Regions from separate parts of the Undibacterium sp. JH2W genome, predicted to be linked through region 1. Evidence: predicted binding sites of a transcription regulator. Region 1 holds the regulator's gene; each other region holds the start of a gene.

Region 1 (9,957 bases):
TGTCAGGGCTGGTTTTGCGGATGACTCAGTTGCTTTTCAAAGCAGACGGCCTCTGCCTTGCCTACATATTTGCCAAAATTGGGAATACGGTGATAACCGTGTTTTTCATAAAACGCAACAGCGCGCTGGTTGACCAGGCGGGTTTCCAGACGCAGCTTGTGGTAACCATATTCTTTGGCGGCATTTTCCAGATGTGTCAATACGGCAAGACCCACGCCTGCGACCTGGGCATACATACGCTTGACTTCTGCCACGCCTTCGCCCATGGGGCGGAAAGCGCCGCAGCCTATCGCCTTGCCTTCCGTATTACGTGCCAGCACGAATAGCGCACCAGGCACACGCACATCCTCTGCATCAAAGGATGAACGCCCGCAGCTACCAGTGATGGCAGCCAGGCGGACAGACAGTTCATCCAACAAAACCGCAGCCTCAGGCAAGCCTGGGTCTGCTGCGGCGATATAAAACTCATACATGCGAGTGAGCACCTGCCAGCCTGTCAATGCCCGTCGAAATTACAGACGGTAAACAGGAGCAAGCCGCTGTCCTGGATGATTTTTGAACCGCCCAGTTCAGGCAAATCTACAATGACGGCACCCTCTACTACGGTTGCGCCCAGACGCTCGAGCAATTTCTTGCCTGCCATCATGGTACCGCCAGTGGCAATCAGGTCATCGATGAGGACGACGCGGTCGCCTTTTTTGCAGGCGTCGGAATGCAGTTCTACTGTGGCGCTGCCGTATTCCAGCTCATACTGTTCGGACACGGTATGGAAAGGCAGTTTGCCTTTCTTGCGAATAGGCACAAAACCCAGGTTCAGCTCATAGGCCACCACAGAACCGATGATGAAGCCACGTGCGTCCAGGCCAGCCACGACGTCGAGCTTTTCATCCATGTAGCGGTGCACGAACATATCGATCAGTACGCGGAATACTTTAGGATTTTGCAACAAGGGGGTAATGTCGCGGAACATCACGCCTGCTTGTGGCCAGTTTTCCACCGTGCGTATATGTTGTTTAATGTATTCGGCCGGATTCAACATCGAGCATGTCCTTCAATTTTTAAAAATAACCCGCTATTTTAACAGCCGCTGCTCTGCTCTAGCGACTGCTTCGGAAGTTCCCCTGACAACGACCACATCACCATTCTGTAAAACAATGTCATCCAGATGATCCAGCCTGACTTTGCCACGCCGGACGGCATGAATATCGACTTCAAATTCTTGCAACTTCAGATCTGCCAAATGCAATCCCAGTGCGTTGGCTCGCTCGGTCAACACCACGGTATGCAGGCGTATCTGCATGTTTTCTGGACTATCGGTTGCATCGCTGGCACCATGGAAGAAACCCCGCAAGGATTCATAGCGCGCATCCCTGGCTGCCTGCACCCTGTGCACCACGCGGCGCAAAGGCACGCCCAGCATGACCAGGGCATGGGATGCCAGCATCAGGCTGCCTTCCATGAGTTCGGGCACGACTTCCGTCGCACCGGCCGCCCGGAGTTTATCCAGGTCCACGTCATCATGGCTGCGAACGATGACAGGCAGGCTGGGGTTCATTTCATTGACGAAATGCAAAACCTTGAGGGCAGATGCAGTACTGGTATACGTCACCACCAGCGCCGAAGCGCGGTTAACACCGGCAGCCAGCAGGCTTTCTCGCCTGGCGGCATCGCCATATGAGACATTGGCACCGGCAGTTTGCGCTTCCCGCACGCGGTCGGGGTCCAGATCCAGGGCGTGATAATCTATATTTTCTTCAGCCAGGATACGTGCCAGGCTTTGGCCGCTACGACCAAAACCAGCGATGATGACATGCTTCTTGGTCGTCATGGTGCGTGCGGCGATCTGTGTCAGTGCCAGCGATTGCATCATCCATTCATTGGCAGAGAATTTCATGACAATGGCATCTGACTTGGCCAGGATGAAAGGTGAGATCAGCATGGAAATCACCATGGATGCGAGTATCAATTGCACCAGCAAGGGATCAACCAGTTGCAGACCACCCGCCTGATTCAATAAAACGAAACCAAATTCACCCGCCTGCGCCAGTCCCAAACCTGTGCGCAGGGCAACACTGGTGGAATTACCAAAAACCTTGGCCAATGCGGCAATAAGAACAAACTTCAACAAGACCGGTCCGGTCAGCAACAGCAATACCAGCCAAAAATGTTCAAATACCAGATGCACATTGAGCAGCATGCCCACGGTAATAAAGAACAAGCCCAGCAAGACATCGCGAAAGGGCTTGATATCCTCTTCCACCTGATGCCGGTATTCAGTTTCAGAAATCAGCATGCCTGCGACGAATGCCCCCAGCGCCATGGACAGGCCAGCCTTCTCGGTCAGCCAGGCAGCGCCCAGGGTAATGAACAAGAGGTTCAGCATGAACAACTCTTGCGAGCGCCGCTTGACAACGATATGAAACCAGGCGCGCATGAGCTTTTGCCCGACCACCAGCAATAACACCAGCACCAGCACAGCCTTGCCACTGGCCCAGGCCAGGGTTTGCATCAAGTCTGGCGATTTTGAAGCCAGGGCTGGCACCAGGATCAGCAGCGGCACCACAGCCAGATCCTGGAACAACAGCACACTGATGATTTGCCGCCCATGCAGGCTTTCCAATTCCAGTCTCTCTGTGAGCATTTTGGAGACGATGGCGGTGGAGGACATGGCCAGCGCGCCACCGAGAGCAAATGAGGCTTCCCAGCTGATCTGGAACAATTGCGGCAACCAGCGGCTGGCAGCCCAGCCAAATACCATGCTGGTAAAGATGGTGACCAGCACTTGCGCCATGCCAAGACCAAACACTGCCTTGCGCATGGCCATGAGTTTGGAAAGCGAGAACTCCAGCCCTATCGAAAACATCAGGAAAACCACGCCGAATTCGGCCAGTTCATGGGTGACTGCACCATCCTCGGCCACGCCAAAACCATGCGGCCCGATGAAAATACCTACCACCAGATAACCCAGCATGGGCGGTAGCTGCAACATGCGGAATGCGACCACGCCCAATACGGCAGCGGCCAACAATAATAGTGTAGTGTCTAGACCTGTCATGCTGCCTATTATTGCCGATTTATAGACCTGCCATCCTGCTTTTGGGCAAACATTATTCATTACGTTACAACTGGCAAAGTTTTTGCTTTGAGGATTTCGTTTATACTTCCGGCATGAATGAACTGAATGCACCTTTAACTTTTGAACAACAAGCCAAGGCCAGCACGGCCCTCGCTGCGCAACGCGCCCTGAAACTGGCATGTGAAACCCTGCAAATCGAGGCCGATGCCTTGCTGGCACTGCAAAAGCGCCTGGGCAATGGTGATGCTGCCGGTTTTTCCCAGGCAGTCAGCATGTTGTTGGCATGCCACGGTAGGGTCGTGGTATCTGGCATAGGCAAGTCTGGTCACATTGCCCGCAAAATAGCTGCGACCTTTGCCTCGACTGGCACGCCCTCGTTTTTTGTCCATCCGGCAGAAGCTGCGCATGGCGACCTCGGCATGGTGACTTCGCAGGATGTATTTATTGCGATTTCCTATTCCGGCGAGGCGGCGGAACTGATGTCCATCCTGCCCATCATCAAACGCCTGGGTGTGAAACTGATCGCTATGACGGGCAACCCTGAATCCAGCCTGGGCAAACTGGCGGATATTCATCTGAACCTGCATGTCGATAAAGAAGCCTGCCCGCTGAACCTGGCACCAACGGCCAGCACAACGGTCACCCTGGCGCTGGGTGATGCCCTCGCTGTGGCCGTGCTGGATGCACGTGGCTTTCGCGAAGAAGACTTTGCCCGCTCCCACCCTGGCGGCTCACTTGGCCGCCGCCTGCTGACGCATGTCAGGGATGTCATGCGGGTTGATGAAGCCATACCGCAAGTCGGCCCGGAAACCAGCCTGAAGACTGCGCTGCTGGAAATTACCAAAAAAGGCATGGCGATGACCGCCGTGGTGGATGAACAGCAGCAGGTGCTTGGTATATTCACCGACGGCGACTTGCGCCGCCTGATGGATGGCACCCGCGACTTTACCCAATTACGCATTGCCGATGTCATGAACCATAGCCCGCGTCGCATACGTCCGGAACAATTGGCGGTAGAAGCCGTCGAAGTCATGGAAACTTACCGCATCAACCAGTTACTGGTCGCCGACGACCAGGGCAAGCTGGTAGGTGCCTTACATATACATGACTTGACCAGGGCCAAGGTGATTTGATGGATATAGCGATAGCAACAACAAGGGCCAGCCAGGTCAGATTAATGATCTTTGATGTGGATGGCATACTGACCGACGGCAGCCTGTATTTTGGGCCCGAAGGTGAAATGATGAAGTGCTTTAATGTGCTGGATGGTCAGGGCATCAAGCTCTTGCAACAGGCTGGCATCATCACGGCCATCATCAGTGCGAGGCAATCAGCCATCGTCAGCAAGCGTGCCGCGGATCTGGGTATCAGCCATGTCTGCCAGGGCATTCATGACAAGAAAACTGCCTTCCTGGATTTGCTGGCAAAACTGGATATCCCTGCAGAAGCCTGTGGTTTTATCGGTGATGATGTCATCGACTTGCCCATACTGACGCGTGTGGGTTTTGCTGCCAGCGTGCCAAATGCGCATGCAGAAGTGCAACAGCGCGTGCTCTACATCACCAGGGCCAGCGGCGGCCAGGGCGCAGCACGCGAAGTTTGCGATTTCATCCTGCGAGCCCAGGGCAAATATGAACAGGCTCTACAAGCATATCTGACATGAAATCCCATTTGACCATAGACCGCTTCCGCATCTGGCTGGCCGTGATACTGCTGGGCATACTGACCCTGGGCACCATCTGGGTCATGGAAGTCATACGTCGTAATGGCGACGATGAACAAAACCGCAGCTCAGCCAGATCAGCACCGGATTACTATGTAGAGAAATTCAATTTCATCCGTTTGTCGAATAATGGCAAGGCCAATTACCATATTACTGGTGACAGCCTGGTACACCTGCCACGTAACGACAATATAGAAATCAAACATCCGCAGATCAACAGCTTTGATCAGGACCGTCCCCCCTTGCACCTGCGTGCCGACCTGGCCGTGGTATCGCAAAAATCCAATGTCATCACACCCAAGCGTGAGCATGATGAAGTGCATTTATATGACAATGTCAGCATGGAAAGGCCCGAAGGCCTGAGTTCACAATTCGTCCATGTGGAATCGGAGTATCTATTGCTGTTGCCAGATGATGATATCGTCAAGACCGATAAACCCATCACCATCACCACCGGTAAATCGACATCGACCGCAACCGGCATGCTGGCCAATAACTCTACCCAACACCTGGCCCTGTTAAGCAAAGTCCGCATCGCGCTCAAGAAGCGTGAAGCGGTGAATGCAGTTAAAACCAAATAATTGAGAAAGCGATCATTTATATGACACTTACTAAATTCGGCATTACCCATTTATTCAGCCTCGCCTGCCTGGGCCTGGTCAGTGCAACTGCATATGCAGAAAAAGCCGACAGCAACAAGGAAACCGTCATCGAAGCTGGTTATGGCGAGAGCGATGGCAAGACCAGTGTGCGCAGATTATCCAAGGGTGTCGCCCTGGTGCGTGGCACCCTGAATGTCAAGGCAGAAAATGCCGTCGTCACTGAGGCGCCAAATGGCGATCAATTTGTAGTACTGACTGGTGGCAGCAACCGCAAGGTTACATTTCGCCAAAAGCGCGATGGCGGGCCTGATCTGTGGGTAGATGGCGAAGCTGAACGTGCGGAATACAATCAAAGCACGGAAATCGTCAAATTCTTTTCCAAGGCCAAGGTACGCTATCTGGAAGGCAGTAAAGTCACCCAGGAACAGGCTGGCGAATACCTGTCTTATGACAGCAAGAACGAAGTGTTTGTAGGCACCAACTCCACCAGTGGTCAGTTTGTAGAAGGCTCGGGCAGCCTGAAAATCATCTTGCAACCAAAACCAGAAAAACAGGCTAATTAAGATGACAGCACAGTCAGGCAGCACCTTGCTGGTCAAGGGTTTGCAAAAACGTTATGGTGCACGCCAGGTCGTGCGTGATGTTTCCCTGCTATTGAAAAGTGGTGAAGTGGTGGGTTTGCTGGGGCCGAATGGCGCAGGCAAAACCACGTCTTTCTACATGATCGTCGGCCTGGTGCCTTCCGACGCTGGCGATATCATTATCGATGATGTCAATATCTCGCAATTGCCTATCCATGAGCGCGCCGTGCTCGGCCTGTCTTACCTGCCGCAGGAAGCTTCGGTGTTCCGCAAGCTGACAGTAGAAGACAATATCCGCGCAGTACTGGAATTGCAAAAAGACAGCGATGGTAAATTCCTCGGCAGCAAGAAAATCGAGCAAAGGCTGAATGCCTTACTGGCAGATTTGCAAATAGAAAAAATACGTGAGAGCCAGGCTTTGTCACTCTCAGGTGGTGAACGCCGCCGCGTCGAGATTGCCCGTGCACTGGCAACCAATCCACGCTTTGTCTTGCTGGATGAACCCTTTGCCGGTGTTGATCCTATCGCGGTCATCGAAATCCAGCGCATCGTCCGCTTCCTCAAGGAGCGTGGCATAGGCGTACTGATCACCGATCATAACGTCCGCGAAACCCTGGGTATCTGCGATCACGCTTACATCATCAATCAAGGCGCGGTACTTGCCAGTGGCAAGCCTGACGACATCATACAAAATGAATCTGTACGTCGCGTTTATCTCGGAGAACACTTCCGGATGTGACGGGAATCATCATGAAACAAAGCCTGCAACTACGTACTTCACAACATCTGGCCTTAACGCCGCAATTGCAGCAATCAATACGATTATTGCAGTTATCGACTTTGGAATTGCATCAGGAGCTGGAGACGCTGCTGACCGATAATCCCATGCTGGAACGCGTCGATGATCCACTCGACCATGCCGTGCGCCTGCTGGCCGATGGCGCCATCAATACAACGAGTACCTCGGCTGATGCAGGCATGGAAGTGCCTGCACAAAGAGAAGAAAGCGATAAATCCACCGAGCCAGCCGCCGCCGATGCCGAAACTGTCATCAGCAATGACAGCACCACTTCCAGCGAAGAAGACTGGGGCTTTGATGATGTACAGCATGGCAGCAAGTCTGGTGATGATGAAGATGGCCGCCCGCAACTGGGTGCCGCCCACATCACCCTGCGTGAACATCTGCTTGAGCAAATGCGCCTGAACCTGCGTGAGCCGCGTGACCGTGCCTTAGTCGAGCTGATGATAGATGCGCTCGACAATAACGGTTACCTGACCGAAACCCTGGATGAAATACATGCCAGTTTGCCATTGGAACTCTGTGTAGAGGCAGAAGAACTAGCCTTTGCCCTGAATATGCTGCAAAGCTTTGACCCGGCAGGTGTTGGTGCGCGCAGCCCTTCAGAATGCCTGGCCCTGCAAATCAGGCGCATGCCCAAAGTGGCTTTTGTCACGCGCAGGCTGGCGTTGCAAATTGTTGAAACACAACTGGCTTTATTTGCACAGAGAGATTTCACCAAACTCAAGAAAATCCTCGATTGCGATGATGAAGATTTGCGCGATGCACAAACCATCATACGCCTGTGCCAGCCACGGCCTGGCATTGCCTTTGCCGCCGATGAATCAGATTATGTCGTGCCAGATGTGATCGTCAGAAAATCTGGCAATGGCTGGCAAGTCATGCTGAATCAGGATGTCATGCCCAGGCTGCGAGTGAGCAGCGTGTATGCCAACATCATGAAGCAAAACCGCGGTGAAGCTGGCCTTGGTGCGCAATTGCAGGAAGCTCGCTGGCTCATCAAAAATATGCGGCAGCGCTTTGATACTATTTTGCGCGTTGCACAAGCGATAGTTGAAAGGCAACGCAATTTTTTCACCCATGGTGCTGTTGCCATGCGCCCCCTTGTTTTGCGCGAAATTGCTGATACACTAGGATTACACGAGAGCACTATCTCACGTGTGACAACCCAAAAATACATGTTGACCCCACATGGCATGTTTGAGTTGAAGTACTTTTTCGGCAGCCATGTCGCGACGGAAACAGGGGGTGAAGCATCTTCCACCGCGATACGTGCACTCATCAAGCAGTTGATAGGAGCAGAAGACCAGAAAAGCCCACTCTCTGATAGCAAAATTGCAGACATGCTGGGTGAACAGGGCATGGTAATTGCCCGACGGACAGTTGCCAAATACCGTGAAGCCCTGAAAATCCCCCCAGTCAGTTTGCGTAAATCTTTGTAAGTAGTCCTTGTAATCACGGTTTGAATTGCTATATATGATTTAGCTCAAGGCAAATAAATGCCAAGAGTGTATCGTTACAGCAAGCAACATCACTATAGGAGCACAGTATGAATCTCACCATCAGTGGACACCACGTCGAAGTAACTCCTGCAATTCGTGAATATGTACATACCAAACTAGAACGTATCAGGCGACATTTCGACCAGGTCATTGATATCGCCGTCATCCTGACGGTGGACAAGCTCCGGGAAAAGGAAAAACGACACAAAGCCGACATTAATTTGCATATCAGCGGTAAAGATATTCACGTTGAAAGCCTGGCACATGATCTATATGCAGCAATTGATGCCCTGGTAGATAAACTGGATCGTCAGGTCATCAAGCACAAAGATAAAATGCAAGACCATCAGCACGACGCCATCAAGCACATACCTGACCCGGCATCGGCTTCATAAGACCCCAGTCCTTGCCCTAACAGGGTTGTGGACATCCAAAACAAGGACGCTAAAGGCGTCCTTTTTGTTGGGTGAGTGGTTTCTTGTAGGTCTCGTTTCTGACATTTCAAATAAATTATTTACTTTTATTGCTGTTTGTCACATACGTCGCTCAACAAGCTGCGAGTTAGTTGATTCACGGCATTTGTATTAACGTCATTCCAGCGTGGGTTTGGCTGGAATCCACCGGGCTGGCGCTCCAGCGGCGTTTGTTGTATGCCATGTCGCTCGTTACAGGCGTACTTTGACTAAAACTTTTGCCCTTCGTGGATACAAGCCGGGTCTCGGCCCGGCAGCCGAAATACTTTCTTAGCGTCGCCAAAGTAAGTATTCAAAGAAAGGCGACCCAGGCGTAGCCGCCCCTGCGGGGTTCCCGTTTATTCGGTACAAAAAATGGGAACTGCGAACGTCAAAAACAACTACAACCCCAAAGTCAAACTCAACGGCAACGGCAACGGCAACGGCAACGGCAACGGCAACGGCAACGGCAACGGCAACGAGCGTGTCGCCCTTACTCTATTTCCTCATAAACATATACACCCCGTGACGCCCAAGCCTGACAAAGTTAAAATAGCAGCTTCATCCCTTACCTGCATAGTCAACATCATGAGCGAATTTGTCCTCACCTCCGTCAAAAACAATATAGGCTACATCACCCTCGACAGACCCAAAGCCTTGAACTCGCTGTCTCTCGATATGGTAAGAGCACTGACGACAACCTTGCTGACCTGGCAGGATGATCAAAGCGTGCGTGCAGTGTTCATTCACAGCAGCAGTGAGAAAGCATTTTGTGCTGGTGGTGATATTCGTTTTTTCTACGATGTGGGCACTGCCACCCCAAAAGGTGACTCGGCCTTGCTGGAAGATTTTTTCACGGAAGAATATGCCTTAAATCATTTAATCCATTTCTACCCAAAACCCTATATCGCCCTGATGAATGGCGTGGTCATGGGCGGTGGCATGGGTATCGCCCAGGCAGGGTCAGATTGCCGTTTGCGCATCGTCACTGAGCGTACCAAGATGGCCATGCCGGAAGTGAATATCGGCCTTTTCCCTGATGTAGGCGGCGGCTATTTCCTGTCGCGCACTGAGGGTGAAATTGGTACTTACCTGGGACTGACTGGCGAGATCATTACCGCCGCTGATGCCATCTATGCCGGGCTGGCAGATGTCTGCATCCCCACCACTGAAATACCAGCATTGATGAATTTGCTCAGTGAAAGCACAGCCACGGACCTGC
Region 2 (9,957 bases), on a different contig from region 1:
GGTTAAGTCAGTTTCCATTTCTGGAAAGTGGGCATTTATCTTGTTCATTGCGCCTAATTTTACGAATAGTGCTTGTTACTTTTTTTGCGTTTATCAATCCCGCTTAAAATCTCATGCAAGACTACTGCTGATCTATCCTTGATGACAGGTTTAATAAACGGTCAGGCTATTTTTTACACACCATCATTTACCGTAAAATGCTGTACTTCTCAGAGTAACTCTTTTATACAGGTGGCAAAATTGAGGGTCAATCAACTGCTGGCAAATAGTCTTAGTTTATTAATTTTAGTAAACAAGCTGGCAAAAAGATGGATTATTCGATAGTTTCGCTCACTCAGGATGCACCTCGGGCCTGGCACTGCAGCGCACAAAAAAATGGCGCGCCAGATAGGGCGCGCCATGCAAGTCAAGTCTGAGGATATCAGTGTGCTGCTGTGCCAGTTTTACCCAGTTTGATACCCTGCGCGCGCAAGATGCCCTGCACTTTCCAGGCGTAGAAGGCTAGGTAAGCAAAACAGACTACGCCCACCAGATAACTCATTTGTATGCCGATTTTGTCCGCCACAAATCCTTGCAGCCAGCTGACTATGCCGCCGCCCATGATCATCATGATCAGGTAATTGCTGCCCTGACCTGTATGCTTGCCCAGCCCACTGATCGCCAGCGTGAAAATACAGGGCCACAGGGTGCTGCAAAACAAGCCTATGCTGGTGAAGGCATAGATACTGACCATGCCCGTGGTACTCATGCCTATGACCAGGCCTGCGATGCCCAGGAGAGAAAAGATGCCCAGCATTTTGGCAGGGTTACCCTGGCTCATCATGTCAGCCGCAATCAGGATCAGCACGATGGCGGCATACACATAAAAATGACTGAGTTCATGCTGGGCTATTGCGTTCACCAGCAAAAACACGCTGAAAGCCAGATAAGGTGCCAGGAACTTGAGTAACTTGCTCAGCCCTGCCTGCACATCAAAGGCCTCAACCGCGCCGGTCCAGCGCCCTATCATCAGGCTGGCCCAGTAAAGCGAAATAAACGGTGCAACATCCTTGGTTTGCAAACCCAGCTTGCTTTCCATATAGGCAGGCAGGTTGCTGGCAGTCGACACTTCCACACCCACATATACAAAAATAGCCAGCATGCCCATCAGCAGTTGCGGGAATTGCAGTGCCGATTGCCTGCCCGAGGCATGCCCGGCATCTTCACTGCTCTGTATCGCAGGTCTATCTGGCAGGGAGGAAAATTTCAACAGGATAGCCACCAGCAAAAAGGCTGCGCCCAGCATCAGATAGGGAAATTTGACGCTTTCTATACTGAGCTGCCGGTTCATGCTGGTCGGTGCACCAAAGATGGCGAAACTGACGATGAGCGGGCCTATGGTCGTACCAAAGTTATTCACCCCACCTGCCAGGGTCAGCCTTTGCGAACCTGTTTCAGACGACCCCAGGGCAATCGCCAGAGGATTGGCGGCAGTCTGCTGCAGTGAAAATCCCAGGCCTACGATAAACAAGCCTGACAACATCAAAGGGAAAGACCCGCTATTCGCTGCTGGCAAGAATAGCAGCGTGCCCGCGGCAGAAATCAGCAAGCCCAGCGCCAACCCATTCTTGTAACCCAGTTTATTGACCAGATCGACGCCGATAAAGCGTGAAACCGCCAAATAGATAAGCGAACCCACGGTATAAGCCACATAAAAAGCCAGAGAAACCAGCTGGCTTTGCTCCTGGCTAAGGTGAAAGGCTTGCTTGAAGACGGGGATGAGAATGTCATTGCTGGCGGCCACAAAGCCCCAGAAGAAGAACACTGTCACCAGCGGTAAAAATTGTCCCCATTGTGTTTTTGTATTTGTCGCATGCATAGTGATATAAGTAGTTTAGGTTTGACTGCACATGTTGCACTTACCAGTTTTTGTCTCCCTCTGACTGGGTGGTGGTATTCAAGCACAATGACCGAGATCACCGTCATCTGCACTTTGATTAGGAAACTGCAGTTTGTATATATACCGCTCTATGGGCGGACGTGCAATTCCAGTTTTATATTTGGATGATGTTTATGATTTTTACTAAACGACGATCCAGGCAAGCTCGCAAAGCAGGCATGAGAACTGCGGATGAAGATTGCCTGAATCCAGTTCGGCAAATCTGCGTGCTGCATGGATGAGGCGGGTAAATTTGCAGGGTGCACTGTGCGCACCAGTCTCATTAGCTAGATTTTTCAAGCAAAGATGGCTTAGTACATTAAGGCAAGTGCCCGCGTCGACTATCCCTGAAAATGCTACGGCTATCACTCCTGTCCCCACTCTACAAGATAAATAGGATAATTTGCACCGCAAGACTTGCAAAATATGCAGCAAGCTAATTCAAGTTTCAGTACCAATCAGCGCGCTGCTTCAATCAAGCTCAAACAGATCGTTTCATCAATATTTTCGAAATATTTTTTCACACAATTAACATTCTTTATTAGAAACCTTTATAATTTCACATTACATTTGACATACTTTTACAATTTCTCTTTGCCAGTCGCCTGCAGTTTCTGATGATTTCTATAGGCAAATCATTCAAATGCCATTACTTTTTACTGCCAAATTATCATCTTTGAAATTTAATAAGCTTTTGCATGATATTTGCAAATAAGTTAATATTGTTGAAGTTATACTTTTAATCTTTTACTCATACTGAAAATGAAATCTATTCCTAAACGACTGCAACGCGGCTTTACATTGATAGAATTGATGATTGTTGTTGCAATTATCGGTATCCTGGCAGCGATCGCTATTCCTCAATACTCTGATTACACATCCCGTACCCGCGCTGCTGGTGCAAGGGCTGAGATCGAAAGCACTTTGAAAAGCATGTCTTTGTGCGTACAAGGTGAAAATGGTGTTTGGGATAATTGCTCAACAACAGGTAGCAATGGTATTCCCGTTGTTGCAACGACCAAGTTCATGGCAGCTATTCCTGCACTGTCCGCTGGTCAAGTGATTTTCACTTCTACTGCAACAATAAGTACTAGCGATACTACACAATTGGTAGGTACTCTGACAGCGACCACAGTTACCAACCAAGCTAACATGGGCTGGACTTTGGGTACCAGCACTATCTGCGATGGTAATCGCGGCCTGAAAACTGGTGCTGGCGGTTGCTGATTATTGAGTTTTGCTTTAAGTAAAAAAAATACCCTTCCACGTGAAGGGTATTTTTTTGCCTGTCATTCCTTCAGACTTCCTTTACTCTGATAAAGTAGCAAGCGCAAGCCATGCTGAATGCAGTAGAGCATGCTCCTGGCCTGAGGGTGTATTGCAGAACAGGATAGCCTCTTTGATCGGCATTTTTTGCAGCCTCACCATGAATCACGGTACATCTGATAAAGATCAGGTGTACAGCATTTTTCCAGCTGCACAAACCAAACCTGACCACATGGCCAGCACCAGCAAAATCTCGGGCAGATAAGCCCTTAGCGTCCAGCGGTGCCTCAGCAACAGCATGGCCGCCAGTATAGGCAAGAGCAGGCCTGTCTCCATGAATAAATTGCGCCAGAACGCATAACTGATGATGCCAGTATGCGAGGCCCCCGGCAAGAATGCCAACGGCAGGAAGAATTCATTATCCACAAATGGCCACATCAAGGGCAGTGCGCGGCCTACCAGCATATCGAGTAACAAATGAGAACTGGCTGCCAATGACAAGACCAAAAAACCGGGTCTGGCATTCCATGTGGGCCAGCAGCGCTTTGCCAACAAGTAGACCAGGCTACTCAACAACAGGCAAAACAAGAGTGAATGGGTATAGCGCTGGGCATAGCGCAGATGTAAAAACCAGATACCAAAATAGTCAAAGTCAGGGGCGATCGCCAGCAAAACTGGCAAAGCCATGCTGGCATGCCATCGCCTGGCCTGTTGCTCTCTACGGCAAAAATGTAGCGTCAGGCCAGCGGCGACATGGGCCAGCAGTGAAGACATAGATAAACGTGACCAAATGGCAGCTTGTGGAGATGCCCCAGCTTAGCTCAGGCGTGTGAAGTGCATGTGCGCTGTGCGTGAAGTGCCGCAAAAAGTAGGTGCGCGCGCTCCACGCCGTTAAAAATATATCTTTCCACGGCACGCCTGGCCAGCCCCTTCCTTGACCTGCCCCTGCCTTGGTCTACCCTCCTGGCTATCTGACTCTGCTTTGCGCATTTGACAGGGTAGCGGTTTTGTCCCGCCAGCTTGGTTGGTGCTGGTCTTACCCGCGGTGGATGCTACACTGATTGCCAGTTTTCTTTTTCAGGTAAATTCATGGGTAGTGGTGCAGGCAATTTCATCGCCAGTCTTTTTATTTTGTGCGGTGTTCTGCCCGTGCTGCTGGGATGTGTGCTGTCGCTATTGATTGCAGGTAAAGGGCATCGCCTGATGTGGATACTGCCTATGATTGCACTCAGGTTTCTGAGTGTGTTCGTCATGCAACTGCTGGGCATCACTAGCGACAAAAAATTGATCATGGAGAATCTGGCTTCTGAATGGATCATTGCTGCAGTCCTGATCATAGGAGCTGCTGGTTACCGAATGATGATGACGCCTGGAAAAAAGAAACTTGCAGATCAGACAGGCTGATTTCCGCGATCTATGTCTATCATCATCAAAACATGATACAAGTGCATGCTATACATGTCCCGCTGAAGCAGGCATGGGAGCATAGAGCTTGCCAGGCTCTTATTTATTCAGCCTGATCCTGGCAAGCAATGACAAGCTTAATCTGCGTCCCTTGGACCGCGGAGATCACGGCCATTCTGATGCAAGACTAGCCCTGTTATTTTGCCATCTGGCTGACGCTGGAAGCTCAGTTGCGCGTCCAGGCCCTTATAGAAAAACTCATCGCGTGCCTGGGCAAACACCGGGTTGCGCCCCTGTGCCGTGGCTTGCACATATAATTGCCCTGCTTCTGCTGTCACCTGCAACTTGAAGCCTGGTGCCAGGGTATAGCTGCCCGTGTAAGCCTGAAGCTGCTCGGCTGGAAGCTGTATTGCCACCCGCTGGACAGACTCAGGCACAGTAGTACTCATGCGCGGGGCAGGCATGACACGGCCATCCTGATGCAGGCTCAGAGACTGGATTTTGCCTTGCGCATCACGTTCGAAATGCAGGCTGGCTTCGACGACTTTATAAAAAAATTCATCTTTCTTGCGCTGGAATACCGGTGCTTGTGACTGTCCTGTCACTTGCGCCAGCAAACCCTCAGGCCCGGCACTGATATTCAGGCTGACGCCGGGGGCGAGTTGATAGTGCCCAACATATTCCGCCATTGCTTGCGCTGACAGGCGAGCTTCGCTGGTTTGGCCAGCTTGGCTGACCTCAGTCTCAGGCGCGGCTGGCAACAAGGCTGCCATGCCTATATCGTCAACATTGACACTGGCATTGGCCAGCACCACCACACCACGCTGGCCATCTGCGGTAAAGCCGACAAAAGAGGCATAGCCGCCTGTCATGCCATTGTGCCAGACCAGGGTTTGCCCACGCACAGCCTGCACATGCCAGGCCAGCCCTATCTGCAAACCCGGCATCCCAGTAGGGCGTTGCGGCTGCTGTACCAGTTGCAAGCCTGCTGGTGTATTAAGAGTTGCCCCTTGCATATGCGCCCTGACATAGCGCAGCATGTCTTGCGCATTCGAGCGCACGGCCCCAGCCCCCGCCAGCGTGGTGAAATCCCAGTTAGCCACTGGCTTGCCATGGCCATCATGACCAGTTGCCAGCCTGGCTTGCATGGCGGCTGTCAGGCTGATACCGGTATCTGGCATGCCCAGGGGAGTGGTAATGCGTTCTTGCAGCAATTCGCTATACGACTTGCCTGCCCGCACCGACAGGGCATGGCCCAGCAAGCCAAAGCCCAGATTTGAATACTCATACTTGCTACCTGGGGCACGTGTCAATTGGTAGCTACGCAAGAAATCACGTAAATTATTTTCGGTATAGTCAGCATAGGGATTGTCCACCTGCCTGGGCATGAGATTGGCAGGCAGGCGTGGCAAGCCCGAGGTCTGGGTCGCCAAATCCAGCAAGCTGATGGCCCGCCCCTGGTATTGCGGTATCTCATATCCCGGCAGCAGGCTGGCCACTGTATCATCCAGCTTGAGCTGGCCACGTACCTGCATATCCGCCAGCAATAAGGCAGTGAAGGTTTTACTGACAGAGCCAATTTCAAATACCGTACTGGCATCTGGCTGATGTGCTGCTGCTTTGCCATTCGAGACCAGGCCATAGCCCTGCACTGTTTGTTCCTGGCCCGAGATGCGGGCAAGCACCAGGCCGGGGATAGCGCCACTGCTGACGCGCGCCTGGGCGATTTTATCTACCCGCGCTGCCATCTCATCTGCCGCCAGCACTGGTTGCAGCAAAAACATACTTGATACTAAAATCACGAAGGAAGATACTTTCATCGCAGCCTTTAAATAAAGTTGACTATAAGTGTGGGAGTGCACAACATGCTGTACGCATCCCTTGCCGCCGACAAGCCTGAGCAAGCTATTTTGCCAGCACTGCATTGATGCTCATATTACAATAAGCCACCCTGGTATGAGATAAGCCCAACATCGTTCCCTGCAAAAATAGTGCCGTAAACTTTGAGTATGCAGCCCTGCAATGGCATACTACCCCTCTCCCTTTTCCCCTATCATCTGGACCCATTTTGAAGCAAAGCTTTAGCCACCTCTTGTCAGCTTGCCTGTTAGTTGTATGTTGTCTGCTCACGGCAAATGCCCATGCCGGCGGGGTGCGGACTCAGCATGAAATTGATTGGGTCGCCGACACCAGGGCGCAAGGCGACGAGGGGGAAGCCTTGTATCTGGGCAGGCATTTGCGCAGCGAAGTATTTTTCCTGCCCTATTACATTGCAGATGAGGGTTATGTCTTGGGTGTCAAAGGCAGCCGTACTGATTATTATCCCTTGCCGCCCGAGCGAGTGGCAGAATTGCAGGCCAGCGGCATGTTGCCAAACCCGCTGCCTGACTATCACCTCAGGCTGATCGACCTGGCCATAGGCAATGCCTTGTGGCTGCCTATACTTGCTGGGTTTTTATACATCCTGCTAAGGCAGGCACAAGCACTGCATGCACGCAAGCTGCACTGTGCAGTGGCATTTTCTGAAGCAGCCATGGGCCCCTGGCTGGCCAGTTATAAAAAGAACTGGGCACTAGGCAGCAAGCATCTGCGACTTTTCATGCTAGCCTGCTTGCCGCTGTGCCTGGGCTGGATCATATCTTCCTTACCCTTGCTCTTGATGGGGGTGCTGTTGCTGGCACCCTTCGTGTTATTGCTGATCAGTCAGTTTGCTTATCGCATTGATTTGTATGAAAAAGGCCTGGTGATACTAGGGCCGCTGGAGGCGGGCTTGCTGTATTTCAGTCCGGCTTTAAGCATACGAGAAATCCATACCTACTATAGCAGTAACAGGACCGACATATTTTCTGGCAGGCTCAATGACAGCGTGATGGTGGAAGACCGGCAAGACGGCAAAAAGATACGTCTCTACATCCCCGGCAATATCGCCAACATGCAAGATTTGTTGCAGCGCTTGCGTCACTTGCAAGTCAGCTACTTGTTGCCGCATTTCATAGCCCAACACCAGCTTGGTGCTACCCTGGATTTTTCTGGCCTGAAGATACGCAAGTCCCAGCTCATGACGGCGAAACAAGTCATCAACGCTACCGATATAGGCAGCATAGAATTAAAGAATACCTTGCTCGACGTGCTGCTGGTCATACGACAAAAACAATCAAAAAAAGACTTTTACCGCCTGCGCATGGCCGACACGGCTAATTTCCATGTATTGCTGGCATTGCTGAACCTGTATTTCAAGCCAGAGACAAAGCCAGCGGCAAAAAAAGCAGCACCCACCTGAACAAATTTTTCCTGCCAGGCCAGGATGCAAGGCATCACATTCTTAAAAGAATATCGCCTGCCAGCCCGCCGCTGGCATGACCAGATTATCCTTGGCAGCGACAACATCCCTGGTAGGAAATTTGGCGCAATACACCTTGTTTTTCATCATATCGGTTTCATTGCTCGTAGCTGGCAATTGGCTTTCCTCATTGCCTTTGACCAGTACCGTCTGGTCTTGCCTAGGGTAGCAAATGCCTACGCCATGGATGGTGGGCATGAACAAGCGCAAATACCAGGGCACCAGTTCTTTGACAGCCAGGCGGGCAGATTCCAGGCTGTCGTTGATGTCAGCATATTTGAAAACATCGGGTGGTAACTTGGGGAGCAACATGATGTTGACGTCCATGCTGCCTTTTTTCTGGTTGGTGACAAATTCTGCCCCTTCGGCATAGGCCACGGCATCCAGCGGCACGTTGACATCACCGGCGGCGGATATCTCCAGTTTCTTGCGGTTTTCTTTACTGTCGAGATAAATTGCCAGATTGGGGATGACAGCGTGGGTCTTGGCCGCGGTAACGCGAATGACAATCTCAACCTTGTCTTTGCTGGCAGCCTTCACTTTGGAAATCATGTCATAGGCGACTTTATACGGCATGATGGCCGGATCTCTGATGGCTTTGACTTCCACGCTTTGTGGCTCATCAGTGGCACTGGCGTGAGCACTAGTTGTACTAGCTGGCACAGCGGTCTGGGCTTGCGCCTGAACTGGCCCGGTAGCCAGACTCAGTGATGCCAGCATGCATGCCAGCACGGTGGCATATCTGACAGTAGAGGGGACAACAGCATGCATACATATCCTTGTTGGGTGATCTTGCCGGACAAGGATGATCCCTGTCGGTCTGTCCATGCTGGCCAGCAAGTGCTATCTTTGCACGATCAGGCCTGCAGTCTTGATCCCAGTGTCCTCATTTTCAGCACAAGGTGCTATATTTTTGAGCAAGGTAGCGGATATTTGCACGAAAGGTATCGTTTAACAGAACTTATTGTCAATCCCAGGAAAAGTCTCAGGGCTTGCAGCATCACTTTACCTCGATCGCTTCCACCCGTATGACTTCGCAAGCGCCTGCCCCCGTATCATCGCGGGTCAGCGAAGAACGCCAGTGCCAGCCATCGGCTGCCCTGGCTTCTACCAGTTGACCGCGTATCTTGACCACCTGGCCTACCCGCACATCACGCATGATTTTTTCCAGCGCAGGCGTGGTGGGGATCAAATGCATATTGGCGCTATGGGTGGCAATTTCTGATGGTGGTCGAGGTGGTTCTTTTTCCCAGCGATAAAAATAGAAACGGTTGCTCTGCCCTATGGAAAGTTGCTCGATGACCGCCGTATCCGACATAGAACCCCAGCCCAGCGCCAGATCGACAGGAGCCAGTTGGGCTTCACGGTCAGAAGAATAGGTTTGTTTGGATAAGACCCGCGCTTCTATCGTGAAATCTGCCAGCGCAGTCAGCTTGTAATTATTTTGCTCATACACCGTACCATTGCTGAGCATGGTTTGCACCGGTTCATTCGGTGCGATGCTGCCAGGCGGCACCGGCAGCGGACGATTACGCCAGTGTTGTACTGCGAAGATGAGAACGATTGCAACGAATAGCCAACGCCATGAAAACATGTTTGTACCCTGTACCATGAACCTGCAATGACTTGCAGAAAATCAATATCATAGGTCAATTTGTACGGGGTGTAAGCTCTTTATTGCGAGGGGTCCAGGCTAAGAAATCTCAAACAGGGGGACATTGGCCGTATTGAATCTGTCATTGAAAATGCCTATCAGGGCAATATCTCCCGCTTGCAAACCTGTCGTGGTTGCATGGCTATACGCATACAGATAAGCGACATTATTATCATAGGCCCAGATATAACCACTGCCGGTATTACCGCTTTGTTCTGCAAGCAGAGGAGCACCCAGGTTGGCCAGCAAGGCGGAGCCATCCAGCACATTGGCCAGCACAGCCTTGTCACCCGCGATGTCATAGCGTATCACGGCTACATCGGCATTTTTTTGCAAGATAAGGTTAACGCCACCCAGGATTTCTTGCACCTGGGC
Region 3 (9,957 bases), on a different contig from region 1:
CAGTCCACTTTCCTTCATTGCTGTGATGCACTTGGCCGTCAGCACGGCGACGATGGCATCGACAAAGCCACGGGCAATATTGGCTTTATCCTGTTCGCAGATATTTGCAGGGTGGTTTTTGACCACCGTCAGTACCGCTGTCTTCAAGCCCGAGAAGCTGAAGTTCAAGTCCTTGGAATGCAGCATGGGGCGCGGGAACTGGTAAGCAGCCGGGTCACCAAATTCTGCCATGCGCGAAATCGCAGGGCCACCTGGATAAGACAGGCCCAGCAATTTGGCGGACTTGTCAAAAGCCTCACCCGCAGCATCGTCCAGGGTTTCACCCAGTAGCTGGTAACGACCGACGCCATCCACCCGCATTAACTGGGTATGGCCGCCAGAGACCAGCAGGGCGATGAAGGGGAATTCAGGTGGCTGGCTGGCCAGCAAGGGTGATAGCAAATGGCCTTCCAGATGATGGACACCCAATACAGGCTTATCCAGTGCCATACCCAGGCCACAGGCAACCGAGGCACCCACCAGCAAGGCACCGGCCAAGCCTGGTCCCTGGGTATAGGCAATTGCATCTATGGCTTGTTTGTCCAGATTGGACTTGCTCAATACTTCGGTCAGCAGGGGCAGGGCGCGGCGTATATGGTCGCGTGAAGCCAGTTCGGGCACGACACCGCCATATTCCTGGTGCATGGTGATTTGCGAATGCAGGGCATGAGCAAGCAGGCCGCGCTCTGTGTCATACAGGGCAAGACCGGTTTCGTCACAAGAGGATTCAACGCCGAGAACTATCATATCTGTTTCTAAATAAGGGAAAGGCCAGCCGATTACATACGCATGGCAAGAATGCAAGCTACTGGTGGCTTGCAGCCCAGGCCGGGAATTGGTGTGATTCTTGCTATGACTGGTAAACATAATTATATCTGGCATGGGCCATCAATGCGCGACAAAGCAAATACTGACGAAGCGACAACACCAGTGTCCCCCAGTCTGCGGATAGTGGTGGTGAACACGGTCATCCAGCGCGAAGATGAGTTGCAGGAGCACGCCCAGGCGCAACTGGCCCGCTCACGCGCCTTGCGTATAGGCTTGCTGCAAGCGGGTTATAACATCATCGCTGTTATTCCTGGCGATATCTATATGAGCGAGCGCATCGCCCAACTGCAGCCTGACATGATCATTATTGATGCTGAATCTGACTCGCGTGATGTATTAGAACATATGGTCATGCTGACCCGTGATGCGCCACGCCCCATCGTCTTGTTCACGGAAGATGGCAACCAGTCGAATATGGCAGTGGCCATGGAAGCCGGTGTCTCGGCCTACGTGGTTGCCGGCTTGCAGTCTGAGCGCATCAAGCCTGTGCTCGACGTTGCCATGGCGCGCTTCAATGCCGATCAAAAGCTGCGTAGTGAATTATCTGATACCAAGGCCAAGCTGCAAGAGCGAAAAACCATAGAACGTGCCAAGGGTTTGCTGATGGAGCGTCATCATTTTTCAGAAAACGAGGCGTATCAAAAAATGCGCAAGCAAGCCATGGAAAAGAACCTGAAGCTGGTGGATCTGGCGCAGCGCATGTTGGATGTGGCGGATTTGCTCGGTGGCTGAACCTGCTTTGCGCATGGAAATGGTGCGTTGCGTCATTTAAGTGCGCGTCAGTTGGTGTTTTTCAGGGATTTTTATTTCACCATGCTGGCCTGAGGGTAAGAGTCCTTTAATTTGAGCTGGCACGACAATTGCTGAAGCTAAAGAAAGTGCCAACGCTGGTGCTTAAGAAAAAATGTGAGTCTGACTAACGGCGGTCACCTCACCAGACAAAGGTGTCTTTCCATCCGGTTTATCCGTGGTGGGACGACACCTTTTTTCATTATAGAAATCAATTTAGCTGGAGTGCGGACATGTCGAATCAGGAAATTTCTAATAATCTCATCAAGACGCGGGAAGAAAATGAACCTAATTTCAAACGTCGCAGTTTCTTGCAAACTGCTGCACTGGCAAGCGGGGCAGGCATCATGGGCTTGAGTACTGGTGGGGTGTGGGCAGCGGGATCAGACAAACCAGAAAAAGAAGAAGTGCACATAGGTTTTATTCCCCTGACTGATTGTGCTTCTGTGATTATGGCATCGGTGCTTGGCTTTGATAAAAAATACGGCATCAAGATTATCCCGAGCAAAGAATCTTCCTGGGCCAGCGTGCGCGACAAACTGGTCAATGGCGAGCTGGATGCTGCGCATGTGCTGTATGGCCTGATCTATGGTGTGCAACTGGGTGTAGGCGGTAATAAAAAAGACATGGCCGTGCTGATGACGCTGAATAATAACGGCCAGGCTATTACCTTGTCGAAGAAGCTGGCAGAGAAGGGCGCAGTAGATGGTGCCGGTCTGGCCAAGCTCATGCAAAGCGATAAGCGCGAATATACTTTTGCCCAGACTTTCCCTACCGGCACCCATGCGATGTGGTTGTATTACTGGCTGGCTGCACATGGCATCAACCCCATGAAAGATGCCAAGGTCATTACCGTGCCACCACCACAAATGGTGGCGAATATGCGGGTCGGTAATATGGATGGTTATTGCGTAGGCGAGCCCTGGAACCACAGGGCAATTGCAGACGGCATAGGTATTACGGCAGCAACGACACAGGACATCTGGAAAGATCATCCGGAAAAAGTTTTGGGTACGACTTCTGAATTCGTACAGAAATATCCAAACACCGCACGCGCAGTTGTGGCCGCTATCCTCGATGCCAGCCGCTGGATAGATGCATCGCTGTCCAACAAGACCAGGATGGCAGAAACCATAGCCGATAAATCCTATGTAAACACCTCGGTCGATGTCATCAATCAGCGCATTCTGGGACGTTATCAAAATGGTCTGGGCAAAACCTGGGACGACCCTAACTGCATGAAATTCTTTAATGATGGCGCGGTGAATTTCCCTTATCTCTCGGATGGCATGTGGTTCCTGACCCAGCACAAACGCTGGGGTTTGCTGAAAGCCGATCCTGATTATCTGGCAGTGGCAAAAGCGGTTAACCGCATTGACATCTACAAGGACGCTGCGACCATGGTCAAGGTATCTGTACCAAAAGACCCCATGCGTAGCAGCAAGTTCATGGACGGCACGGTCTGGGATGGCAAGAACCCAGTTGCCTACGCAGCTTCTTTCAAAATCAAGGCCTAAGGAGTTGTGATGAATACCCTGGTACATGGTGTAATGCCCGCAACAGACGATACCGCCGGCGCTGCGACGACAACGAAGGAAGTAAACGTGGTTAAGCAAATCAAACCCAAAAAAGAAAAAAAACTACGTTCGTTCCGGCCTTTTTTCCTGAGTGTGTTGCCGCCTTTGTTTGGTGTTGGCATGCTGATACTGATATGGGAAATCATCGCAATCAAGAACACGACTTTTCCTTCACCCTGGCTGACTTTGCAGGAAGCCATCAAAGTATTCTCTGATCCCTTTTATCAAAAAGGGCCAAATGACCAGGGCATCGGCTGGAATATTTATGCGTCCCTGAAACGTGTGGCAGTCGGTTTTGGTCTGGCTGCAGCAGTGGGTATACCGTTGGGGTTTTTGATAGGTCGCTTCAAATTTTTATCTGGTATGTTTAACCCCATTATCAGTCTGTTGAAGCCTGTCTCGCCACTGGCCTGGCTGCCTATAGGTTTGCTGGTGTTCAAGTCTGCCCATCCGGCGGCGATCTGGTCTATCTTTATCTGCTCTATCTGGCCCATGATTATCAATACCGCGATAGGCGTGCAGCGCGTTCCGCAAGATTATATGAATGTCGCCCGCGTGCTCAATTTGTCTGAATGGAAAATCATTACCCGTATTCTCCTGCCCTCGGTTCTGCCCTATATGCTGACGGGCGTCAGGCTGGCGATAGGCACGGCCTGGCTGGTCATCGTTGCGGCAGAAATGATGACCGGTGGCGTAGGCATAGGCTTCTGGGTGTGGGACGAATGGAATAACCTGAACGTACCACACATCATCATTGCCATCGTCGTCATCGGCATGGTGGGGTTGATACTTGAGCAAATCCTGGTGGCGATAGCACGCGCCTTTACTTATGAAGATGTGGGGACATGATCATGAATGAAATCGACAAAAAGTACATAGAGATCAATCAGGTAGAGATGGTCTTCAATACCAAGAAAGGCAGTTTCCATGCATTGCGCGATATTAACCTGAATGTCAAAAAGGGAGAGTTCATCACACTGATAGGTCATTCTGGTTGCGGCAAATCGACGCTGTTGAATCTGATCGCTGGCCTGACTAATGCCAGTTCCGGTACCTTGCTGTGCGCACACAGGGAAATTTCCGGCCCTTCTCCAGAGCGCGGCGTGGTGTTCCAGAATCATTCCTTGTTGCCCTGGCTGACTTGCTATGAAAATGTCTTCCTGGCAGTAGAGCGTGTGTTTGGTGCTACCGAGAATGGGACGAAATTGCAAAAGCGCACCATGCAAGCTCTGTCACTGGTGGGCCTGACGCATGCCGAGAAAAAACGCCCGAACGAAATTTCTGGTGGCATGAAACAACGTGTGGGTATCGCCCGTGCACTGGCGATAGAACCCAAAGTCTTGCTCATGGACGAGCCCTTCGGCGCTCTTGATGCCCTGACACGTGCGCATCTGCAAGATGAATTGCTGAAGATCGTCACCAAAACGCAATCCACTGTGGTCATGGTCACGCATGATGTGGATGAGGCGGTATTGCTGTCTGACCGTATCGTCATGCTGACCAATGGCCAGGCAGCGACTATAGGTGAAATCTTGAAAGTGGATCTGGACAGGCCGCGTGACCGCGTGGCCTTGGCACAGAACCCGCTATATGCACGATACCGGACAGAAGTGCTGGAATTTTTATATCATCGACAATCACACCCGGTGCATGAAGCGGCGTGAGTTGCAGCTTGGAAACCGTCTTGCTTTTTTGCAGGTAAGACGAGGTTTCACTTTAGCATCTCAAGCTATTGCAATATTTTCATGCATGAACCTAAGCAAAGTTTGTTGTTCAGACAATTCCGGCAGTATGAAATATTAATATCGATTAACTTTACCAAATGAAAATTATTTTTCATTTTTAATGCGGCTAATTGTGACAATATCTGCTGAATTCGCTGGAATCTGTGAGAGAATGAACAATCCTTTTGGAAACATTTTTTTACAGATTTAATGATCTCTGTTGATGTGGAATTGGGAGGAAATACCTGAAAGTAATTTTGTTGCTTCTGATTAATATCGTTGCGCCCTTGTTCATGTATTCACCCGTTTTTGTAACAACAGGCTCTGGCTTCTTCTTTTGATTACATGACATGTTTCGCTGGCTTTTTCTAAATGAAAGTGCATTAACGCCTGCCGAGCACGCCGCATGGAAATTAAGTGCACTACGTATCATTTTGATGTCTGGCTTTGTGCTGGAGGCGGCAGTAGCGATTCACAGTTCTCTGGACGCAATCGCAGTTGGTGCTTATCAGGTGCTGTGGGTAGTAGGCTTTTTCTATGTTGTGCTGGCATTGGGTTTGTATTATTCATCCCGTCATTTACGTGCTGGTGCCGCCATACTTATCGGTACGGTTTATGCGTCTGCATTTGCCATTGTTTGCCTGATCAATAAATTCGAGATTGCCAAGTTTGGCTATATCTTCATCTATACAACGCCTATTATTGCCCGGCTTTTCTTTGGTACGCGGCTGGCAATAGGATTGATGGCCTTTAATGTCTTGCCTTTCCTCTTGCTGTTACTGAACCGGCCCCTGCTCAATATACCCGGCTTCGACATCACTCTTCCTGCCAGCAACACTTATATACAATCCCTGTTATTCCTGTTCTTTAATGCTTGCGTGCCGCTGGCGGTGTTCCGCGTCCTGCACGAACTGGATGTGTCGGCACTGCGTTATCGCCAAGCCAGTGTTGCCCTGGCAGTCAGCCACGCCCAGTATGAAGAAGTTTTCCAGAATGCCGGAACTGCCTTGTTGCTGACGGATGCCAGCGGGCAAATTTTGCAGGCGAATCAGTTGGCCAATAATTTGCTGGGACGCCCAGCAGATGACAAGGAAGAGCCGGCCTTGTTTGCCTGGCTGTCACTGGACAATAGCGTGCGCTTGAAAAGCCCGAATAGTGATGAGTCAGAAAATATGCGCATGTCGGCGTATCGCACTCGCGACGGCAAGTTGGTTGCATTGGAAAATATCTCCCAGACTTCCACCGATCATTACATCGTCGCCTTGCGGGATGTGTCCGGCTTGCATTCCATGCATCATGCATTGCAACTCAGCCTGCAACGTGAAGACTATCTGAGTCGCCATGATGCCCTGACCAACTTGCCCAACCGTGATATGTTGCGCAGCCATTTGCAAGACGTGCTGGTGAAGAATGACGAGAACAAGGTAACGGCCCTGGTGTCTTTCCGTCTGAATAGCATACGCCACGCAAATCAACAGTTTGGGGCGCATACTGGTGACATTTTATTGCGCCGCTTTGCTGAAGAATTGTCACGTACCTTACCCAAGAATTGTTTCTGCGCCCGCTTGCGCAGCATAGTCTTTTCCTTTGTTGTAGAGAATTCCCGTACCCCAGGTGAAATCATCAAACTGGTGGAAAAAGTCAGAAATAATTTACCAAAAGAACTGGAAATCAATGGTGAAAATCTATTGATACAATTCTCTGCCGGTATCGCCCTGGTCAGACCTGAGGATCAGGAGGCTGATGACTTGATACGCCGCAGTGAAGTGGCACTCGATACGGCGCGCCGGTCCAGTGATCAAAGCGTCACCTTGTTCGATGAAGAGGATGCCCTGCAAATACGCCGTAGCGTAGAAATTGAAGTCGGTATCGTCAACGGTCTGAAACAAAATGAATTCCGCCTGGTTTATCAACCCAAGGTAGACCGTGAAGGCAATATTGCCGGCCTCGAAGCTTTGCTGCGCTGGGAGTCTCCCACCCTGGGTAATGTCGCGCCAGCAGAGTTTATTCCAATTGCTGAACGTGCCGGCCTGATACGGCTGATCAGCAACTATGTCATGAACCAGGTTTGCTTTCAGGTCAGGGACTGGTTGGACCGTTATGCCGATTGCCCTGTCATCGCACTGAATTTGTCGGCCACCGATATTGCCCGCAATGACTTGTTGCAACTGATAGATGGATGTTGCAACCGCTATGATATTGCACCATCGTATATCGAATTTGAAATTACCGAGACAGGCTTGATCGCCAACGAAGCCCTGACCATACATCATCTCGATGAGCTCAAGGCGCGTGGGTTCAATATTGCGATTGATGATTTTGGTACTGGTTATTCCTCCCTTTCCAAGCTCAGTCATTTCCCGGCGCAGAGTGTCAAAATAGATCGTTCCTTTGTGGCGCAGATAGGCTACAACAAGAAAAGCGAAATGATCATCAAGGCCATCATCTCACTGGCCAATATCTTGTCGTGCCACACAGTTGCTGAAGGTGTGGAGAACGAGGCACAGGAGAATTTCCTGAAAGAGATAGGATGTGATTATTTTCAGGGATACTTTTATTACCGGCCATTGGAAGTCTCTGCGCTGGAATTATTATTGACTGAAATACCTGCCAAAGAAACACCGCCTGCCTACCAGTTCAAGCTCGCCTGAATATTCTCTTCTTCACATTTTTTTACATATACATAAATGGTATGTGCAAAAAATTGTGCATCTGCGTCATGGGCTGGATTCAATCATCGTCTTCATTGCATATTTGCAGAGCTTGTCAACGGCGCGTCCCGCGTTGCGTTGGATAGCTTAGACGCATGCAGCTTATTTGTGAACAAGTTTTGCATAAGCCCAACATTTTGCACAGAGTAACAATTTCGCCTGCACGTTTTGATAATTTCAACTACACTAAAGTCGTAGTGTGCTGGCTGGCAATTAATTGGAATGACGATTATGCGGCCACCAGACCAGTTCGGCATTTGCATTTGACTGCTTATCCATGGAGGTCGGGATGAATATCTTTGACAACTACACCGCGCGATATGAACGTACGCGTGAAGAAGAGTATTCCATGCAGGAATACCTGGATCTTTGCAAAAAGGACAGGCTGGTATATGCCAGCGCATCTGAGCGCATGCTGGCTGCCATCGGCGAGCCTGAGCTGGTAGATACCCGGCATGACTCGCGGCTATCACGCATCTTCTCCAACAAAGTCATAAAGATCTATCCTGCCTTCCGTGAATTCTATGGCATGGAGGAAGTGATAGAACAAGTCGTTGCCTACTTCCGTCATGCTGCTCAAGGTCTGGAAGAACGCAAGCAAATTCTGTATTTGCTGGGACCTGTTGGTGGTGGTAAATCTTCCATCGCGGAAAGGCTGAAAGCCTTGATGGAAAAGATACCCTTTTATTGCATTAAGGGTTCACCCGTAAATGAATCACCCCTGGGGTTGTTCAATGAGGATGAAGACGGAGTTTTGCTGGAAGAAGATTTTGGCATACCACGCCGTTACCTGAAAAGCATACCCAGTCCCTGGGCTGTGAAACGCCTGCATGAATTTAATGGTGATATCAACCAATTCCGTGTGGTCAGGCGTTATCCCTCTGTATTGAAACAAATCGCTGTTTCCAAGACTGAGCCTGGTGACGAAAACAATCAGGATATTTCTTCCCTGGTTGGTAAAGTTGATATCCGCAAACTCGAAGAGTATGCGCAGGATGATCCTGATGCCTACAGTTATTCTGGTGGCCTCTGCCTGGCCAATCAGGGCTTGATGGAATTCGTCGAAATGTTCAAGGCACCGATCAAGGTCTTGCACCCTCTGTTGACGGCAACCCAGGAAGGCAATTTCAAAGGCACGGAAGGCTTTGGTGCCATACCGTTTGAAGGTATAGTCCTGGCTCACTCGAATGAGTCGGAATGGAAAGCCTTTAAAAACAATAAAAACAATGAAGCTTTTCTCGATCGTATCTATATCGTCAAAGTGCCTTATTGCCTGCGTGTCAGTGATGAGATCAAGATTTATGACAAACTGGTACGCACTTCTTCGCTGGCTGCCGCCCCTTGCGCACCTGGCACCTTGAAAATGATGGCGCAATTTGCCGTACTATCACGCCTGAAAGAACCAGAAAATTCCAGCATCTTCAGCAAGATGCAAGTGTATGACGGCGAAAACCTCAAGGATACTGATCCCAAGGCCAAATCGCGTCAGGAATATTCTGACTATGCTGGTGTTGATGAAGGTATGAATGGCTTGTCCACTCGCTTTGCCTTCAAGATTTTGTCCAAGGTATTTAACTTTGATAATACTGAAGTCGCTGCCAATCCCGTGCATTTGCTGTATGTACTGGAACAGCAGATAGAACGCGAGCAATTCGCACCTGAAGTTGAGCAAAAATATGTGTCCTTCATCAAGGAATACATGGCGCAACGCTATGCCGAATTCATAGGCAAAGAGATTCAGACTGCTTATCTGGAAAGCTATTCAGAATATGGTCAGAATATCTTTGATCGCTATGTGACATTTGCTGATTTCTGGATACAGGATCAGGAATTCCGCGATCCAGATACCGGTGAAAGCTTTGATCGCGATGCATTGAATAATGAGTTGGAAAAAATAGAAAAACCGGCAGGTATTTCCAATCCTAAAGACTTCCGCAACGAGATTGTCAATTTTGTGCTGAGGGCTAGGGCGCAGAATGCAGGCAAAAATCCCGCCTGGACCAGTTATGAAAAACTGCGCACTGTCATCGAGAAAAAAATGTTCTCGAATACGGAAGAGTTGTTGCCTGTCATTTCCTTCAATGCCAAAGCCAGTGCAGACGATTCCAATAAACATCAGGAATTTGTCGAGCGCATGGTGGCCAAAGGTTATACAGCGAAACAGGTACGTCTGCTTTGCGAATGGTATTTACGAGTCAGAAAATCTTCATAATTGAAGCGTGGATAGCAGAGTAATGCTAGAAATTTCAGGGCAAACGGGAGAGCATTTTGGTTCATTTGATTGACCGG

The links. Region 1 encodes sigma-54, which starts transcription at its own class of promoters, with help from an activator protein. Its sites were predicted from a motif close to TGGCANGNAANCTGCTTT; they were not measured.
Region 2: a site for sigma-54 is predicted at 2,613-2,630, ahead of ACO0LC_RS19010 (pilin). Genes of this name have one in related genera too.
Region 3: a site for sigma-54 is predicted at 876-893, ahead of ACO0LC_RS09385 (ANTAR domain-containing response regulator). Genes of this name have one in related genera too.

Annotation. Positions count from the first base shown of each region.
Region 1 covers NZ_JBMPOT010000026.1:47,619-57,575, forward strand. Annotated here, with positions in the region: gene ACO0LC_RS26665 (GNAT family N-acetyltransferase) at 3-473, opposite strand; gene ACO0LC_RS26670 (adenine phosphoribosyltransferase) at 497-1,039, opposite strand; gene ACO0LC_RS26675 (monovalent cation:proton antiporter-2 (CPA2) family protein) at 1,073-3,055, opposite strand; gene ACO0LC_RS26680 (KpsF/GutQ family sugar-phosphate isomerase) at 3,169-4,209, shown strand; gene ACO0LC_RS26685 (KdsC family phosphatase) at 4,209-4,739, shown strand; gene lptC (LPS export ABC transporter periplasmic protein LptC) at 4,736-5,380, shown strand; gene lptA (lipopolysaccharide transport periplasmic protein LptA) at 5,401-5,964, shown strand; gene lptB (LPS export ABC transporter ATP-binding protein) at 5,966-6,721, shown strand; gene ACO0LC_RS26705 (RNA polymerase factor sigma-54) at 6,733-8,223, shown strand; gene hpf (ribosome hibernation-promoting factor, HPF/YfiA family) at 8,331-8,678, shown strand; gene ACO0LC_RS26715 (enoyl-CoA hydratase/isomerase family protein) at 9,324-9,957, shown strand, end outside.
Region 2 covers NZ_JBMPOT010000012.1:134,132-144,088, forward strand. Annotated here, with positions in the region: gene ACO0LC_RS19005 (MFS transporter) at 422-1,858, opposite strand; gene ACO0LC_RS19010 (pilin) at 2,681-3,145, shown strand; gene ACO0LC_RS19015 (metal-dependent hydrolase) at 3,371-3,958, opposite strand; gene ACO0LC_RS19020 (hypothetical protein) at 4,274-4,588, shown strand; gene ACO0LC_RS19025 (serine hydrolase) at 4,726-6,372, opposite strand; gene ACO0LC_RS19030 (DUF6585 family protein) at 6,657-7,868, shown strand; gene ACO0LC_RS19035 (hypothetical protein) at 7,911-8,699, opposite strand; gene ACO0LC_RS19040 (hypothetical protein) at 8,929-9,522, opposite strand; gene ACO0LC_RS19045 (DUF4214 domain-containing protein) at 9,622-9,957, opposite strand, start outside.
Region 3 covers NZ_JBMPOT010000005.1:310,642-320,598, reverse strand. Annotated here, with positions in the region: gene tsaD (tRNA (adenosine(37)-N6)-threonylcarbamoyltransferase complex transferase subunit TsaD) at 1-786, opposite strand, end outside; gene ACO0LC_RS09385 (ANTAR domain-containing response regulator) at 931-1,599, shown strand; gene ACO0LC_RS09380 (CmpA/NrtA family ABC transporter substrate-binding protein) at 2,004-3,173, shown strand; gene ntrB (nitrate ABC transporter permease) at 3,183-4,082, shown strand; gene ACO0LC_RS09370 (ABC transporter ATP-binding protein) at 4,085-4,897, shown strand; gene ACO0LC_RS09365 (putative bifunctional diguanylate cyclase/phosphodiesterase) at 5,308-7,608, shown strand; gene ACO0LC_RS09360 (PrkA family serine protein kinase) at 7,958-9,880, shown strand; gene ACO0LC_RS09355 (YeaH/YhbH family protein) at 9,937-9,957, shown strand, end outside.